2 linked regions of the Candidatus Microthrix parvicella Bio17-1 genome follow. Each later gene encodes a partner of the first gene's protein in a complex. Links are inferred from orthologs where the notes say so. Each region holds a gene or a part of one and is shown in the gene's direction. Other genes may lie near its edges. The genes, in order: uvrB and pcrA.

Region 1 (7,248 bases):
GCCGCCACCGCCGTTTTGGCGAGTGCCGCCATCCCTGCGGTGTTTCGACCGGTCGACCACGAGGGCCGGCTGCTGATCGACGGGGGCGTCTCCAACAACACCGCCGTCGGGCAGGCGGTGGCGCTGGGTGCCGATCGGGTGGTGGTGGTGCCCGCCGGCTTTGCCTGCGACCTGTCCGAACCGCCCTCGACGCCGTTGGACGCAGCGGCACATGCGATCACCCTGCTGCTCGAACAGCGCCTGGTGATCGAGGTTGCCCACTTCGCCGACGAGGTCGAGATCATCGTTGCGCCCCCGCTCTGCCCCCTCAGCGTGAACGCGGTCGACTTCGGTCACGCAGGCGAGCTGATCGACCGCGCCCACGCCAACACTCACGCTTGGCTCGAGGCTGGCAACGACCGTCTGCCCCACCAGGCACGTTTCCTCGCTCTCCATCATCACGGGCATCACCATGGCACCGGTCAGGCCGGGTTGTCGGGGCGGCCGGATATGGTCGGGCGACCCGCCAAGACCGAGGAATGAGGACACGATGGGTGAGTACCGAGACGTCGCCGCCAAGCTGCGCGAGCCATCCAAATCGCTGCGCGCCGCCATGCCCGAGGCGTACAGCGCGTTTGGGGCGCTTCATCAGGCGACGACGGGCGACGGCGCCATCTCTGCGAAGACCAAGGAGTTGATAGCCCTGGCCATCTCGGTGGTGAAGCAGTGCGACGGTTGCATCGCCACCCACGCCAAGGCGGTTGCCGCCCAGGGCGCCACCGCCGAGGAGGTGGCGGACGCACTCGGGGTCGCCCTGCTGATGGACGGCGGGCCGGCGACGGTGTACGGCCCCCGGGCCTGGGCTGCGTTCCACGAGTTTGCCGGCATCGACCTGTAGTCGGGCGCATCGATGAACGACCAGGATCCGACCGATGTCCCCACCGCCGACCCGCGCCCGGCCAAGCTGACCAGAGCCACCTCGCTGGTGCTGGTGAACACCGGACCGGGCAAGGGCAAGACCAGCGCTGCGATCGGGGTGGTGATCCGGGGCGTGGCCCGCGGCTGGCGGGTGGCGGTGGTGCAGTTCCTCAAGTCGGACACGTGGCACAGCGGGGAGGAGAAGGTCTGTCGGCAGCTGGGCGTCGACTGGTTGACCGAGGGGGAGGGGTTCACCTGGGACTCCACCGACCTGACGGTCGACCGGGCACGGGCGGTCAGCGCCTGGGGCCAGGCCAAGGCGCTGATCTCGGCCGGGGACCACTCGCTGGTGGTGCTCGACGAAGTGACCTATCCGGTCAACTGGGAGTGGATCGACGTCGGCGACGTGGTCGAGACGATCCTGACACGCCCCGACCACGTCAACCTGGTGATCACCGGGCGCGACGCCCCGCAGGCGCTGATCGACCTGGCCGACACCGTGACCGAGATGGCCGAGACCAAGCACGCCTATCAGGCGGGCATCTCGGCCAAGAAGGGCATCGACTTCTGAGGCGTCAGCCGAGCTGGTCCAGCCTGGCCGTGCGCTGAACCACGGCGGCTGCGGCCCGGATGATCGGCACGGCGAGCAGTGCGCCCGAGCCCTCGCCGAGCCGCAGCTGAAGGTCGATGATCGGCACGAGCCCCAGGTGGGCCAGAGCGATCGGACCTGCCGGTTCGGCCGGGGCATGCGAAGCGATCAGGTGCTCGCTCAGCGACGGTGCCAGGGCGACGGCGACGAGGGCGGCCGACAAGGTGATCGCACCATCGAGCACGACCGGGACGCGCTTGGCGGCGGCGGAGAGCACGGCCCCGACCAGAGCGGCGTGCTCCAGCCCGCCCAGCTGGCAGAGCAGCACAAACGGGTCGGTCTCGGAACCGACGCGCCGGACCGCCGTTGCCACGGCGTTGCGTTTGCGCTCAAGGGTTGGGTCGTCGGCTCCGGCACCCCGGCCGGTGGCCTCGGCAGCGGAGCGACCGGTGAACGCGGCGGTGAGGGCGGCGGTCGAGGTGGTGTTGGCGATGCCGATGTCGCCCACCGCCAGCAGGTCGGCGCCGCCGGCGATCAGGTTGCGGGCCGCGTCGGCCCCGGCTCCGACGGCGGCCAGCGCCTGGTCGGAGGTCATCGCCGGTCCGGTGGTGAGGTCGGCCGTGCCGGGCGCCACTTGTGCTCGCAGCAGCCGGGGATGAGCGACCGTCGGCTCGATGATCCCGACGTCGAGCACGACCAACTCGGCGCCCGCGCCGGCGGCCAGCACCGCCGAGGCGGCGTCGCCGCGGACGGCAGCGTCGGCGATCGCTGCGGTCACGCTTTGGGGCCACATGGTGACGCCCTGCCGGTGCACCCCGTGGTCGGCAGCGGCGATCAACAGCGTCGGCCGAACGGGTGCGACGGGCGGGCACACGCCGGTGGCGGCGGCGAGCGCAATCGCCAGGTCGGCCAGCCGGCCGAGGGCCCCTGGGGGAGTGGCCAGCGCATCCACCCGGGCGCTGGCGGAGCGGCCGGCATCGGAGTCGGGCGGGGGAACCGACCGTGCCAGCTCGGCGAGATCTGCTGCGGAAAAGCTCAAGTCGGTCCTTTGGCGGGGTTGGGGTGTTCCTCCCGATCGTCGGTGCCGGGCAGGCCGATCCGTGCGGTCCATCCGTCCTGCCCATGGTTGAGAACGACGACGCCACCATGGCCGATGGTGGCGGCAAACACCTGGTCGGGGCCCCAGCCGCAGGTGGCGCTGAGGGCTGCGCGAATCGGCCCGGCGTGGGTGATGATCAGATGGCGGCCGGCCGCTAATGCATCGAGAGCGCCGCTCACCCTCACAGCGACCGCGTCGTACCGCTCAGCTCCGGGCGGGTCGAAGCCGAGGTAGGCCTCAGCGCTGTCGAGCGCTGCGGCGGGAACGTCGGCCCAGCACGCGTCCCAGCGGCGACCCTCCCACTCGCCGAAGTCGCGCTCGGCCCAGGCGGCGTCCTCCGTCCAGGGGCCGCCGTCGATCAGCGCTGCGGTCGCTCGTGCCCGGGTGGCCGGCGAGGTGCGGCGAAGGGCGACTTGGGCCAGTGCACTCAGCTGCGGCGCCGGGGGAGCGGCGTCGTCGGCCAGGCCCGGGTCCAGCCGCTGGCCGTAGCAGCGGCCCTCCACCTCGGACGAGACGGCGAGATGCCGCACGAGCGTCACTGTCGTGGGGCCCATGGGCGGCCTCACCAGCCGTGGCGCCACAGCGCGACGAGCACGGTCATCACCGCCAGCATCGTCGCCTGGGTGACTGCGCCCAGCACGTCGCCGGTCAGCCCGCCGAGCTTGGCTCGGGCCAGCGCACGGGTGGCGACGATGACGACGGCCCCGGCGACGAGCGGCGCCCAGAACCACCACCCTGCGGCGAGCACGGCGGCGGCGACGGCTGCGCTCGAGCACAGCACGGCGGTTGCGGTGCCGCCACGTCCGGCGACCTTGGCGCCCAGCCCCTGATCGGACACCGGCGCCAGCGACGCTGCCAGCGCCACGCCCGCCGCCCGGCCGATGACGTGGCCGGCCAGCATCACCGTCGCAAACGTCGCCAGGGGGAGTTGCGCCAGCAGCATCACCTGGTAGAGCAGCGAGGCGATCAGCGTGACGGCGCCGTAGGTCCCCACCCGGCTGTCGCGCATGATCTCGATCCGGCGCTCCGGGGTCCAGCCGCCCCACAGGCCGTCGGCGGTGTCGGCCAGTCCGTCCTCGTGAAACGCCCCGGTGACGACGACGGCCGCAGCGACCGCGGTCACCGTGGCGGGTGCTGCGCCCACCAGGGGTTGAAGCCCGGCCCGGACGGCGATGCCGACCGCCGCAACGACCGCCCCGACGAGCGGGAAGAAGGCCTGCGAGCCGCGTAGGTCATCGTCGCTCACCGAGGTGAGCCGAACCGGGATGCGGGTGAGGAACTGCATCGCCACCGCAGCGAGGTGCGCCCAGCGCCGGGGGCCGGTGGGGCTCACCGTCGGGCTCGCTGCGGGAGGCATCATCGACACGAGAAGGTGCCACATCCGCCCGTCGGTCCGGCAATCGCTCGCCGCTTGAATGTCCCAGTGCCGTCGTAGTCTGTCGCCGTGCCCAAATCCAGTGCCCCGCCAACCCCGCCACCGCTGCGCCAGGCGATGGCTGCGCCCAAGATGGTGCGGCCGTTCAAAGTGCACGCAGCGTTTGAACCGGCGGGGGATCAGCCAGAAGCCATCGCTGCTCTGGCAAAGGGCATCAACGCGGGGGAGCGCTACCAGACGCTGCTGGGCATCACCGGCTCGGGCAAGTCGGCCACGGTGGCGTGGATGATCGAGCAGGTGCAGCGGCCAACGCTGGTGTTGGCGCCAAACAAGAGCCTCGCCGCCCAGCTCGCCAATGAGTATCGCGAGTTCTTCCCCGACAACCGGGTTGAGTACTTCGTCAGCTACTACGACTATTACCAACCCGAGGCCTATATCGCCTCCAGCGATACCTTCATCGAGAAGGATTCATCGGTCAACGACGACATCGATCGGTTGCGCCACTCGGCCACCTCGGCCCTGCTGACCCGCCGCGATGTGATCGTGGTGGCCTCCGTCAGCTGCATCTACGGGCTGGGTTCGCCCGAGGACTACGCGCGGCAGCTGCTGGCGCTGCGGGTGGGGGAGTCGGTCGACCAGCGCGAGCTGCTGGGTCGCCTGGTGGACATGCAGTACGAGCGCAACGACCTCAACCTGGTGCGGGGCAAGTTTCGGGTGCGGGGCGATGTGATCGAGATCCACCCGGCCTACGAGGAGACGGCGGTGCGTATCGAGCTGTTTGGCGACGAGATCGAGACGATCTCGATCGTCGACCCGCTGACCGGCGAACGCGTGCGCACCCAGGAGGAGCTGGAGATCTTCCCGGCCACTCACTACGCCACACCGGAAGACAAGATGCGGGCGGCGATCGGGCGCATCGAAACCGAACTGGCGTCACAACTGCAACTGTTCGAGCGGGAGCAGAAGTTGTTGGAGGCGCAGCGGCTGCGCATGCGCACCGAGTACGACCTGGAGATGCTCGCCGAAATGGGCTTCTGCAACGGCATCGAGAACTACTCGGCGCCCATGGAGGGACGGGCGGCGGGGATGCCGCCCAACACACTGCTCGACTTCTTTCCCGACGACTTTCTGATGGTCATCGACGAGAGTCACGTCACCATTCCCCAGATCCACGGGCAGTACGCCGGCGACCGGTCTCGCAAGGCGAACCTGATCGAGCACGGGTTTCGGCTGCCATCGGCCGCCGACAACCGGCCCCTCCGGTTCGAGGAGTGGGAGCAACGCGTCAACCAGTGCGTGCTGCTGTCGGCGACGCCGTCGAAGTGGGAGATCGAGCACTCCGACAGCGTGGTCGAGCAGATTGTGCGCCCCACCGGCCTGATCGACCCCGAGGTGGAGGTGCGCCCCACCAAGGGGCAGATCGACGACCTGATGGCCCGCATCGACGAGCGGGTGACCAAGGGCGAGCGTGTGCTGGTCACGACGCTCACCAAGAAGATGGCCGAGGACCTCACCGACTATCTCTTGGAAATGGGGGTGAGGGTGCGTTACCTGCACTCGGAGGTGGACACGCTGCAACGCATCGAGTTGGTCCGCGACCTGCGCCTGGGCGAGTTCGACGTGCTCGTCGGCATCAACCTGCTGCGGGAGGGCCTCGATATCCCCGAGGTGTCGCTGATGGCCATCCTGGATGCCGATAAGGAAGGCTTCCTGCGCTCGGAGACGTCGTTGATCCAAATGATCGGCCGCGCTGCCCGCAACGTCGAGGGCCGGGTGGTGATGTACGCCGACAACATCACCGACTCGATGCAGCGGGCGCTGTCCGAGACCAACCGGCGCCGTGGTTTGCAGCAGGCCCACAACCTGAAGCACGGCATCGACCCCACCTCGGTGCGCAAGGCCGTCACCGACATTCTTGCCGATCTGCGCGGCGCCGGCGGTGGCACACCCATCCCCGGCGGCGGCCGCCGCAGGCAGCGGCCGGGCGAAAAAGCCCGCGCCGAGGCCTATGCCGATCTTCCACCCGAGGACCTTGGCCGCCTGATCCAGGCGCTGCGCATCGAGATGGAGGAGGCCTCCGCAGACCTGCGCTTTGAGGAGGCCGCCCGCCTGCGGGACGAGGTGAAGGAACTCGAGCGGGAGGCCCGCTCGGCCGGACTGTCGAAGTAGTCGGGTGATGGTGATGGTGCCCGAGCGCAGCACGCAACGGCCCCGCTGGTTTTGGGGCAAGTGGCCCGGTGCCGGCGTGGCGGTCAGGCTAGGGAACTGATGAGCGCACCCGAGACGATTCCCCAGACTCCGTCCACGGCTGTCACTCCGCGTCCACGGATGGACCATCTGCCCGCCCTCGACGGACTGCGTGGCATCGCGGTGGCCGCAGTGATCGCCTACCACCTCGACTTTGGCTGGGCGAAGGGCGGCTACCTGGGGGTGTCCCTGTTCTTCACACTGTCGGGCTACCTGATCAGTCGATTGATGGTCGCCGAGGTGGAGGCGACCGGTGGGGTGGATACGCCGGCCTTCTGGCGCCGTCGCATCAAGCGTCTTGCGCCGGCCTCCCTGGTCACCCTGACTGCGATTGCGGTGCTGGAGCACCTCGACCCCACGATCTGGTCCACCAACGGGTTTCGAGGGTCGATGTTGGGGGCGCTGTTCAACGTCGCCAACTGGCAGTCGCTGATCTCGGGCGCCGGGTACTTCGATCTGCTGGGCGTGGCCTCGCCGGTGCGCCACTACTGGTCGCTCGCCATCGAGGAGCAGTTCTATTTGGTGTTCCCGCTGGTGGTGTTGGTGCTGATTGGGCGGCAGCGCAAACGCATCGACCGGCTGATTCCGGTAGCGGCGGCGGGCATTGCAGTTTCAGTGGTGATGACACTGCTGCTGTCAGCGGACCCCGAGCGGGTCTACCTCGGCACCGACACCCGGATGGCCGAGATCCTCTTCGGCGTGCTGTTTGGGGCGCTGCACCAACGGTTTGGAGCGCGGCTTGGGAAGTGGGCTGCGAGCCTGTCGCTGCCTGCGTTGATCACCTTTGTCGTCGCGGTCGTCACCCTGCCGCCGGAGAGCCCGTTGGTGTCCCACGGGATCCTGATCGTCGGCGGTGCGGTGTGGGCCGTGCTGATCGTGGGGGTGGCGCACGTCGGACCGAAGGCCCGCATCGGGCTGGCCGGCACCCTTGCCGCTGAACCGCTGCCCTACCTGGGGCGCATCAGCTACTCGCTCTACCTGGTGCACTGGCCCATCCTGCAGGTGCTCTCTCAGCCACGTCTGGGAACGGGCAGGCTCGCC
Region 2 (7,327 bases), on another replicon or contig:
CTCCAGTGTGGTCGACTGAGTTCGTAGCATGACGTTGCTGTGACGAACACACCACTGTTCGACACCTACTTGTAACAATCGTCATCGTCTGGCAGGATCTACGGATGCGGCGGATTCCCCTCCTTCGACGATCGCTGTCGGTTCTGGCTTCCCGGTCGTTTTCGGCGACGAGCAGGCGTCAAGCCCGGCGATCACTGACATCACGAGCGGCGGCGGTGCCCGCAGCCGGACTCCTGGTGGTCTCCCTCCTGGGCGTGGCCCCGCCCGCATCGGCCCAGGCGCCGGACGGGTCGAAGGAGTTGGCTGCCCGCGTTGATCACATCGTCGCCCGTCGAGCCTCGCTGGGCGATCGCATATCGGTGCTCGACGAGCAGGCCAACCTGGCGGCTGAACAACTGGCGGACGTCAACAATCGAGCCAAAGTCAACGAGTCGGACGTGTCCTCGGCCGAGCAGGAGATGCAGGAGGCGCGTGGGCAGGTGCGTCGCTACGCGGTGCGCGCCTTCACCGGTGGCGTGGGTTCGGGATCTGCCTCTGCCCACGACAATCCGACGGAAGCCATCCGCTCACGCACCCTGCTTGCAACCGCCCAAGGCAATCGAGAGCAGGCCGTGGAGCAGGTGCGGGCCGCCCGTTCCGACCTGACGTCCAAACAGCAACTGCTGGACGAGACCGCCAAGGCCAAGTCCGATGCGCAGCGACGCATCAAATCAGCCCGGACCGAGACGAAACAGGCCGAACAGGAGCTTGCTGCCACCGAGGCGCAGGTGAAGGGCGACCTGGCCACAGCGCTGCAGCGAGAGGAGACGCAACGCATCGCAGCCGAACGCGCCGAGGCCAAACGCCGTCAGGCCGAAGCCGAGGCCGCTGCTCAGGCACAGGCGAAGGCCGCCGCTGAGGCGGAGGTGGCGGCCCAGACCGTCGCTGAGGCCGAGGCGGTCGGCCTCACTGAGTCCGGCTCGCCGAGCGCCGATTCGGCCGGCTCGAATCCGAGCGAGACCCCAAGCCGGTCGACGACGACCAGGCCGCCTGCGGGCTCGAAGCGGGCGTCGGGCGGGACGTCGTCGAGCGAGGCCTCAGCACCGGCAACGAAGATTGCAGCGGAGCAACCGAAGACGCCGGCAACACCAGTTCCGACGACCAACCGGCCCCGACCGACGGTCCCTGCGCCCACCGCCCCGCCCAGACCGGTGGCACCGCCCCCGCCTCCACCGCCCCCGCCGCCTCCATCCTCAACCGGGCAGCGGGCCGTGCAGGCGGCGCTGTCCATGCGAGGTACCCCCTACCGTTGGGGCGGGGAGAGCCCCGGCGGGTTCGACTGCTCGGGTCTGGTGCTGTGGGCCTACGCCCAGGCGGGTCGCGGCGGTCTCCCACATTCCTCCAGCATGCAGGCGTCGATGGGTCGCCGTATCAGCGTGGGCGAGCTGATGCCCGGTGACCTGGTGGCGTATGGCTCTCCGGTGCATCACATCGGTATCTACATCGGTGGCGGTCAATACGTTCACGCCCCGCGCACCGGCGACGTGGTGAAGGTGGCGTCGATCTACCGCTTCAACGGCACGCCCATCGCGGTTCGCATCTAAAGGCCACCCCGGGCGGTCTCGTCGCCGGGGAGGCTGTCGCTGGGGTCCCGTAGGATGGGTCCTCATGTCAGCCCCGCTCCTCGATGGCCTCAACCCAGCTCAGCGCGAGGCGGTGATGCACGGCGAGGGCCCGCTGTTGGTGGTGGCCGGTGCAGGCTCGGGCAAGACCAGGGTGCTCACCCATCGCATCGCCCGGCTGATCGAAGACGACAACGTCTCCCCATTCGAAATTCTGGCCATCACCTTCACCAACAAGGCGGCCGACGAGATGCGTCACCGCGTGGGCTCGCTCGTGGGGCCGGTGGCCCAGAAGATGTGGGTCTCCACCTTCCACTCGGCCTGCGTCCGTATCCTGCGTCGCGACGGGGCGAGGTTGGGATACCCCAGCTCGTTCACCATCTACGACCAGGCCGACGCCACCCGGCTTGTGGGGTACGTGTTGCGCGACCTCAACATCGACACCAAGCGACTTCCGGCCCGCTCGGTGCAGGGCCAGATCTCGTTGGCCAAGAACGAACTGCGCAGTCCCGAGCAGTTGGCCGATGAGGCGACCCACATCATCGAGCGCAAGGTGGCCGATGTGTACGCCGAATACCAGGCGCGCCTGCGGGCTGCGGGTGCCATGGACTTCGATGATCTGTTAGGCGTCACGGTCGAGTTGTTCCGCACCCACAGCGATGTGTTGGAGTCCTACCAGCGACGGTTCCGTTATCTCATGGTTGATGAGTATCAGGACACGAACCGAGTGCAGAACGAACTGGTGATTCTCTTGGCCGGTGCGCATCACAACGTGTGCGTGGTGGGCGACTCCGACCAGTCGATCTACGCTTTCCGCGGCGCCGACCTGCGCAACATCTTGGAGTTCGAATCGGCGTTCCCGGACGTCACCCAGATCGTGTTGGACCAGAACTACCGGTCCACGCAACGCATCCTGGACGCAGCCAACTCGGTGATCGCCAACAACATGTCCCGGCGCCCAAAGGACCTCTGGACCGACGAGACGGGCGGCGCTCCAATCGTTCGTTTCGTTGGCGATGACGAGGGGGATGAAGCTCGGTACGTGGCTCAGGAGATCGCCCGTCTCGTCGACTCGGGTGAGGTGAGTTATCCCGACGTGGCCATCTTCTATCGGGCCAATGCTCAGAGCCGGGTGCTGGAGGAGGCGCTGTTCCGCCAGGGGGTGCCGTACCGCGTTCTTGGGGGCACCCGGTTTTACGACCGGCGTGAGATCAAGGACGCGCTGGCGTACGTGCAGACCATCGTCAACCCGGCCGATGAGGTATCGGCCAAAAGAATCGTCAATGTGCCAAAGCGAGGGATCGGCGACACCACCATCGGCCGGGTGGACGCCTATGCGCGGGCGCACGCGCTGACGTTTGTCGACGCGCTCCGAAAGGCGGACGCCGCCGGGGTGTCGTCACGAGCCCAACGGGGCATCGAGCGGTTTCTGGAGATCATCGACGCACTGGGGTCGACCGACGGCAACGACCCGGCTCCGGCCCCGCTGTTGGAAGAGCTGCTGGAGCGCACCGGCTACATCGCGGAGCTCGAGGCCGAGCACACCATCGAGTCTGAGGGGCGCCTGGAGAACCTGGCCGAGTTGGTGGGCGTTGCCGCCGAATACGAAACCATGCCTGAGTTTCTCGAGCAGGTCAGCCTGGTGGCCGACACCGACAGCCTGCCCGGCGAGGACGATCCGGGGTCCGGCGAGACCGTGATGATGACGCTGCACTCGGCCAAAGGACTGGAGTATCCGGTGGTGTTCCTGGTGGGCATGGAGGAGGGGGTTTTCCCCCACATGCGCTCGATCGGCGAACCGGCCCAGTTGGAGGAGGAGCGCCGCCTCGCCTATGTGGGGATCACCCGGGCCCGCGAGCGCCTGTACCTCACCAATGCCTGGAGTCGCACGTTGTATGGCGCCACCCAGTACAACCCACCCAGCCGATTCCTGGGGGAGATCCCCGAGGAGTTGCTCGAGGAGGCAGAGGGCTCATCCACCCGGGGGTCCCGCCGTCCCGGAACCTCCGGCAGTTGGTCACGGGGCGCTTCCCCGAGCTTCGCCGGGCGGGAGGCGCGTCGGGAGCGGGCGACATCCAGCGGCACCGTTGGATCCGGTTTCGGGGTCACACGGGGAGTCGGCCCGGGCACGGGTTCGGGGTCGTCGCCCAGCGGCCCGCCTGCGACTGCGGGCGTCTACAACCTGAAGGTGGGCGACGATGTTGCACACGCCACTTTTGGAGAGGGCATCATCCTTGATATCGAAGGCCAAGGCGACAAGGCCGAGGCCACCATCCGCTTCCCGGACGTGGGTGAGAAGCGGCTGCTGCTGTCCTGGGCACCACTGGAACGAGTGAGCCCATGACCCGTCCGCTGGTTCGTATCGTGCGGCGTGAGGCGGCCCGTCTGGGCATGTTGCGAGCGGGGCTGACGTTGGGCTCGCTGCTGGAGCGTGCTGCCGCCGTGCACGGATCATCGGTGATGGTCGATCAGGCGGCGGAGCCTCGCACCGGCGTACCGGCCCGAATTCTCACCGTCGCCGCAGCGGCCGAGCTGGTCGACGTTTGGGCGGGTGCGCTGGTTGCAGATGGAAAGCTCGGTGCCGGCGATCGGGTGGTGGTCGCCACGCCAAACTCGGTCGAGATGTTGCTGGCCACCCTGGCAGTGTCCCGTGCGGGCGGTATCCCGGCCCCGGTCAACGATGCCATGCGTGACGACGAGATTGCCCACGTGGTTCGGGACGCTGACGCTTCGGTGGTGATCCGTGGTGTTGACGAGTTGGATGCGCTGGCCTTGCGCCTGGGGGTGAACTCCGGCCTGGGTGAAGACCGGGGGGCGACCGAGCGGGTGGCCGCGTTGTTCTATACGTCCGGAACCACCGGAAGCCCCAAGGGTGCTGCGTTGACCCATCGGGCGTTGGTCGGCGAGCTTGGCCGGCTGGCGGCCCTCCCGGCCGGGCTGCTGATCTCCGAGTTGGCCCTGGCGCTTCCGGTGGCCCATATCTATGGGTTTGCAGCTTTGGTGGCAGCCTCGGTGGGAGGGATTCCGGTGCGTTTCCGCCCGCGTTTTCGGCCGACCGAGGTACTGGACGACATCGAGTCACGCCGCAGCTCTGCCTTCGCCGGGGTACCCACGATGTACCGCATGTTGGAGGAGGCGGGGGCCGATGACCGTGACCTGCGGTCCGTTCGCCTCTGGATCTCCGGTGCGGACGTGATGCCACCGGAGTTGGCCCGTCGCTTCAAACGGCGCGGCGCCGCACTGAGCCTGCCCGGTCTGGGGGCGGTGGGCGAAGCGACGTTCGCCGAGGGGTACGGCATGGTGGAGACCGGCGGGGGAGCTGCGGCCAAGGTGTCGCCGCCCTTCGTGCCCCTGGGCCTGGGCGACCAATTGGGTATTCCGCTGCCCGGCTATTCCTTCCGAGTGGTGGACGAGCACGGCGACGAGGTGCGTCTCGGTGCCGTCGGACAGCTGCTCCTGCGCGGCCCGGGTGTACTCGAGGGGTATTGGGGCGACGCCGATGCCACCAATGCTGTGCTCGACGACGAGGGTTGGCTGTCGACAGGGGACCTGGTCCGTCGGGGCCCGATGGGCACGTTCTCCTTTCAGGGGCGGGAGAAGGCGGTGATCAAATCTGGGGGGTTTTCCGTGTATCCACCCGAGGTGGAACGGGTCATCGAGCAGCACCCCGAGGTCGTCGAGGCGGGTGTCGTGGGCCTCCCCGACGACAAGTTCGGCGAGGTGCCCGCCGTGGCGGTGCGGCTGGTCGACAGCGCCACGGTGACGTCTGCTCAGCTTCTGGCCTGGATGGGCACGCGCCTGTCGGACTACAAGACACCGCGTCGCGTGTTCATCGTGGACGATCTGCCCCGTACGGGAACCAACAAGTTGCAGCGCTCCGAATTGGTCGAGCGCCTCCGCGACCGCGACTGAGCAGGCCTGATGGGATTGCCCCCCCGACAGCTGCAACGCGGTGTCGTCCGCACGGCTGCCTGGATCATCCTCAGCGCAGGAGCCCTTGGGTGCGGAAACTCCTCAGGCTGCGACGACTTCGCCCCCACCAGTCCTCAGTTCGAGGCTGGGCGGACCCAATCGGTGGCCGTGGAGATCAGTGACGGCGGTTGGACGTCGGCCGATGCGGGCGGGAACTTCTGGTCGGCCACCGAGCCGGTTCCTCCCGGCGTCGCCGACGGACTGCTCAAGGGGCAGGCCACACCGATCGCCTGGGATCGGATCAGCGTGGACTTCGGTACTGCCGGAACGATCGAGTTCACCGGCCCGGACTACTGCTACTAAACCTGGCTGCCATCATCGGTGGGTGAGGACGTCCAGCGCGCAGCTCAGGTCTCGTCGCCGGGCGTGACCCGCCAGTTCGTAGCCACGATACGTTGGCAGCCATGGAACTGCGCATCTTCACCGAGCCTCAGCAGGGCGCCAGCTACGACGACCTTCTCGCGGTGGCGCTCCGTGCCGAACGCTTGGGCTTTGGGGCGTTCTTTCGGAGCGATCACTACGTGGCGATGGGGGACGGCTCGGGTCTGCCGGGCCCCAGCGACGCCTGGATCACGCTTGCCGGCCTCGCCCGCGACACCTCGACGATCCGGCTGGGCACGTTGGTCACCTCGGCCACGTTCCGCCTGCCCGGTCCGCTGGCGATCTCGGTCGCCGGGGTGGACGCCATGTCGGGCGGTCGCGTGGAGCTGGGCTTGGGCAGCGGCTGGTTCGAGACGGAACACGAGGCCTACGGCATTCCGTTCCCGCCCCTCGGCGAGCGCTTCGACCGGTTGACCGAGCAGCTCGAGATCATCTCGGGCCTGTGGGCCACCGCCGACGGGGACACCTTCGACTTCCAGGGCGATCACTACTCACTGAGCGGATCGCCTGCGCTTCCCAAACCGATCCAGAGCCCGCCGCCGGTGATCGTCGGAGGGTCCGGCCCGATGCGCACCCCCAACCTGGCCGCTCGCTTCGCTGCCGAGTACAACACCCCGTTTCTCGGCCTCGACGACGTCATCGCCGCCAACGAGCGGGTCGACCGTGCGTGCGAGGACCTCGGGCGTGACCCGACGACCCTGGTGCGCTCGGCTGCGCTGGTCGTGTGCGTCGGTGCCGACGAACCCGAGGTCGAGCGGCGCGCCCGGGTGATCGGGCGGGAGCCCGCCGAGCTGCGCGAGAACGGGGTGGCGGGGCTGCCCGCCGAGGCCGCCGAGAGGTTGGGTCGCTTTGACGAGGCGGGGATCGAGCGGGTGTATCTGCAGGTGCTCGATCTGTCCGACCTCGATCATCTCGACCTGATCGCCGGTACCCTCTGGCAGTAGCGGACCGACCGGTCGAAAGGTCCAGCCCCACGCAAACGAGGCTGGTCAGGGGGTTGTGGTGGTGGGCTTCGTATCGCCGAGCGTGACGAACAGGATGCCGTCGTCGGAAACCTCCCAAGGAAGCTGGCGCAAGCCCTCCCCGTTTTGGGGAAAGGTGGCGTCGTCGCAGCGCTTGCCGCTGGCATCGGCGGAGACCGCGGAATCGCCGATCTCCTCCGAGACGAACCTTTTGATGGTGCGGTCCCAGCGCAGGAAGCAATTGTCCGGGGTGTTCGGTGCCTTGGCCTCGAAGATCGCCCAGCCGAATTCGGGCTCGGGGCCCTCGTGGCTCACGGCGATCGGGCGTGTCTGACCGCGCCCTGAGACATCACTGAGGAGGAACGGGCCCTGCTTGGCGATGGACTCTGCCCGCTGGGCGGCGGGTCCAAG

Evidence for each region.
Region 2: the proteins of uvrB (region 1) and pcrA are in contact, whole or in part, in a crystal structure (PDB 7EGT), measured with the Thermus thermophilus proteins. The link is inferred for Candidatus Microthrix parvicella Bio17-1 from one-to-one orthologs. Residues at the interface, in WP_096411307.1 of Thermus thermophilus: Glu23, Leu25, Arg26, Asp27, Gly28, Glu29, Arg30, Phe31, Arg55, Glu326, Asp327, Phe328, Glu379, Ser382, Gln383, His398, Gly400, Arg401; in WP_096412145.1 of Thermus thermophilus: His654, Arg656, Phe657, Gln666, Asp668, Glu669, Lys680, Arg681, Leu682, Ser683, Lys685, Tyr686, Ala687.

The regions. Positions count from the first base shown.
Region 1 is NZ_AMPG01000002.1:7,306-14,553, reverse strand. What follows is about bases 3,670-6,610. They hold uvrB (excinuclease ABC subunit UvrB), read left to right. Parts: upstream 3,670-4,092; coding sequence 4,093-6,129; downstream 6,130-6,610. Other genes in these bases: MPARV_RS0108195 (acyltransferase family protein), read left to right, coding at 6,229-6,610; cobS (adenosylcobinamide-GDP ribazoletransferase), read right to left, coding at 3,670-3,918. In the rest of the region: MPARV_RS0108230 (patatin-like phospholipase family protein), read left to right, coding at 1-522; MPARV_RS0108225 (carboxymuconolactone decarboxylase family protein), read left to right, coding at 530-877; cobO (cob(I)yrinic acid a,c-diamide adenosyltransferase), read left to right, coding at 890-1,468; cobT (nicotinate-nucleotide--dimethylbenzimidazole phosphoribosyltransferase), read right to left, coding at 1,473-2,525; MPARV_RS22485 (histidine phosphatase family protein), read right to left, coding at 2,522-3,139; more of cobS, read right to left, coding at 3,148-3,669; more of MPARV_RS0108195, read left to right, coding at 6,611-7,248. UniProt on the Escherichia coli protein: The UvrABC repair system catalyzes the recognition and processing of DNA lesions. A damage recognition complex composed of 2 UvrA and 2 UvrB subunits scans DNA for abnormalities.
Region 2 is NZ_AMPG01000001.1:1,322,039-1,329,365, reverse strand. What follows is about bases 1,277-4,296. They hold pcrA (DNA helicase PcrA), read left to right. Parts: upstream 1,277-1,647; coding sequence 1,648-3,945; downstream 3,946-4,296. Other genes in these bases: MPARV_RS0106475 (class I adenylate-forming enzyme family protein), read left to right, coding at 3,942-4,296; MPARV_RS0106485 (C40 family peptidase), read left to right, coding at 1,277-1,583. Outside these bases: more of MPARV_RS0106485, read left to right, coding at 216-1,276; more of MPARV_RS0106475, read left to right, coding at 4,297-5,513; MPARV_RS0106470 (hypothetical protein), read left to right, coding at 5,523-5,876; MPARV_RS0106465 (LLM class F420-dependent oxidoreductase), read left to right, coding at 5,978-6,898; MPARV_RS0106460 (hypothetical protein), read right to left, coding at 6,944-7,327. UniProt on the Escherichia coli protein: A helicase with DNA-dependent ATPase activity. Unwinds DNA duplexes with 3'-5' polarity. Translocates on single-stranded DNA with 3'-5' polarity. Initiates unwinding more efficiently from a nicked substrate than double-stranded DNA.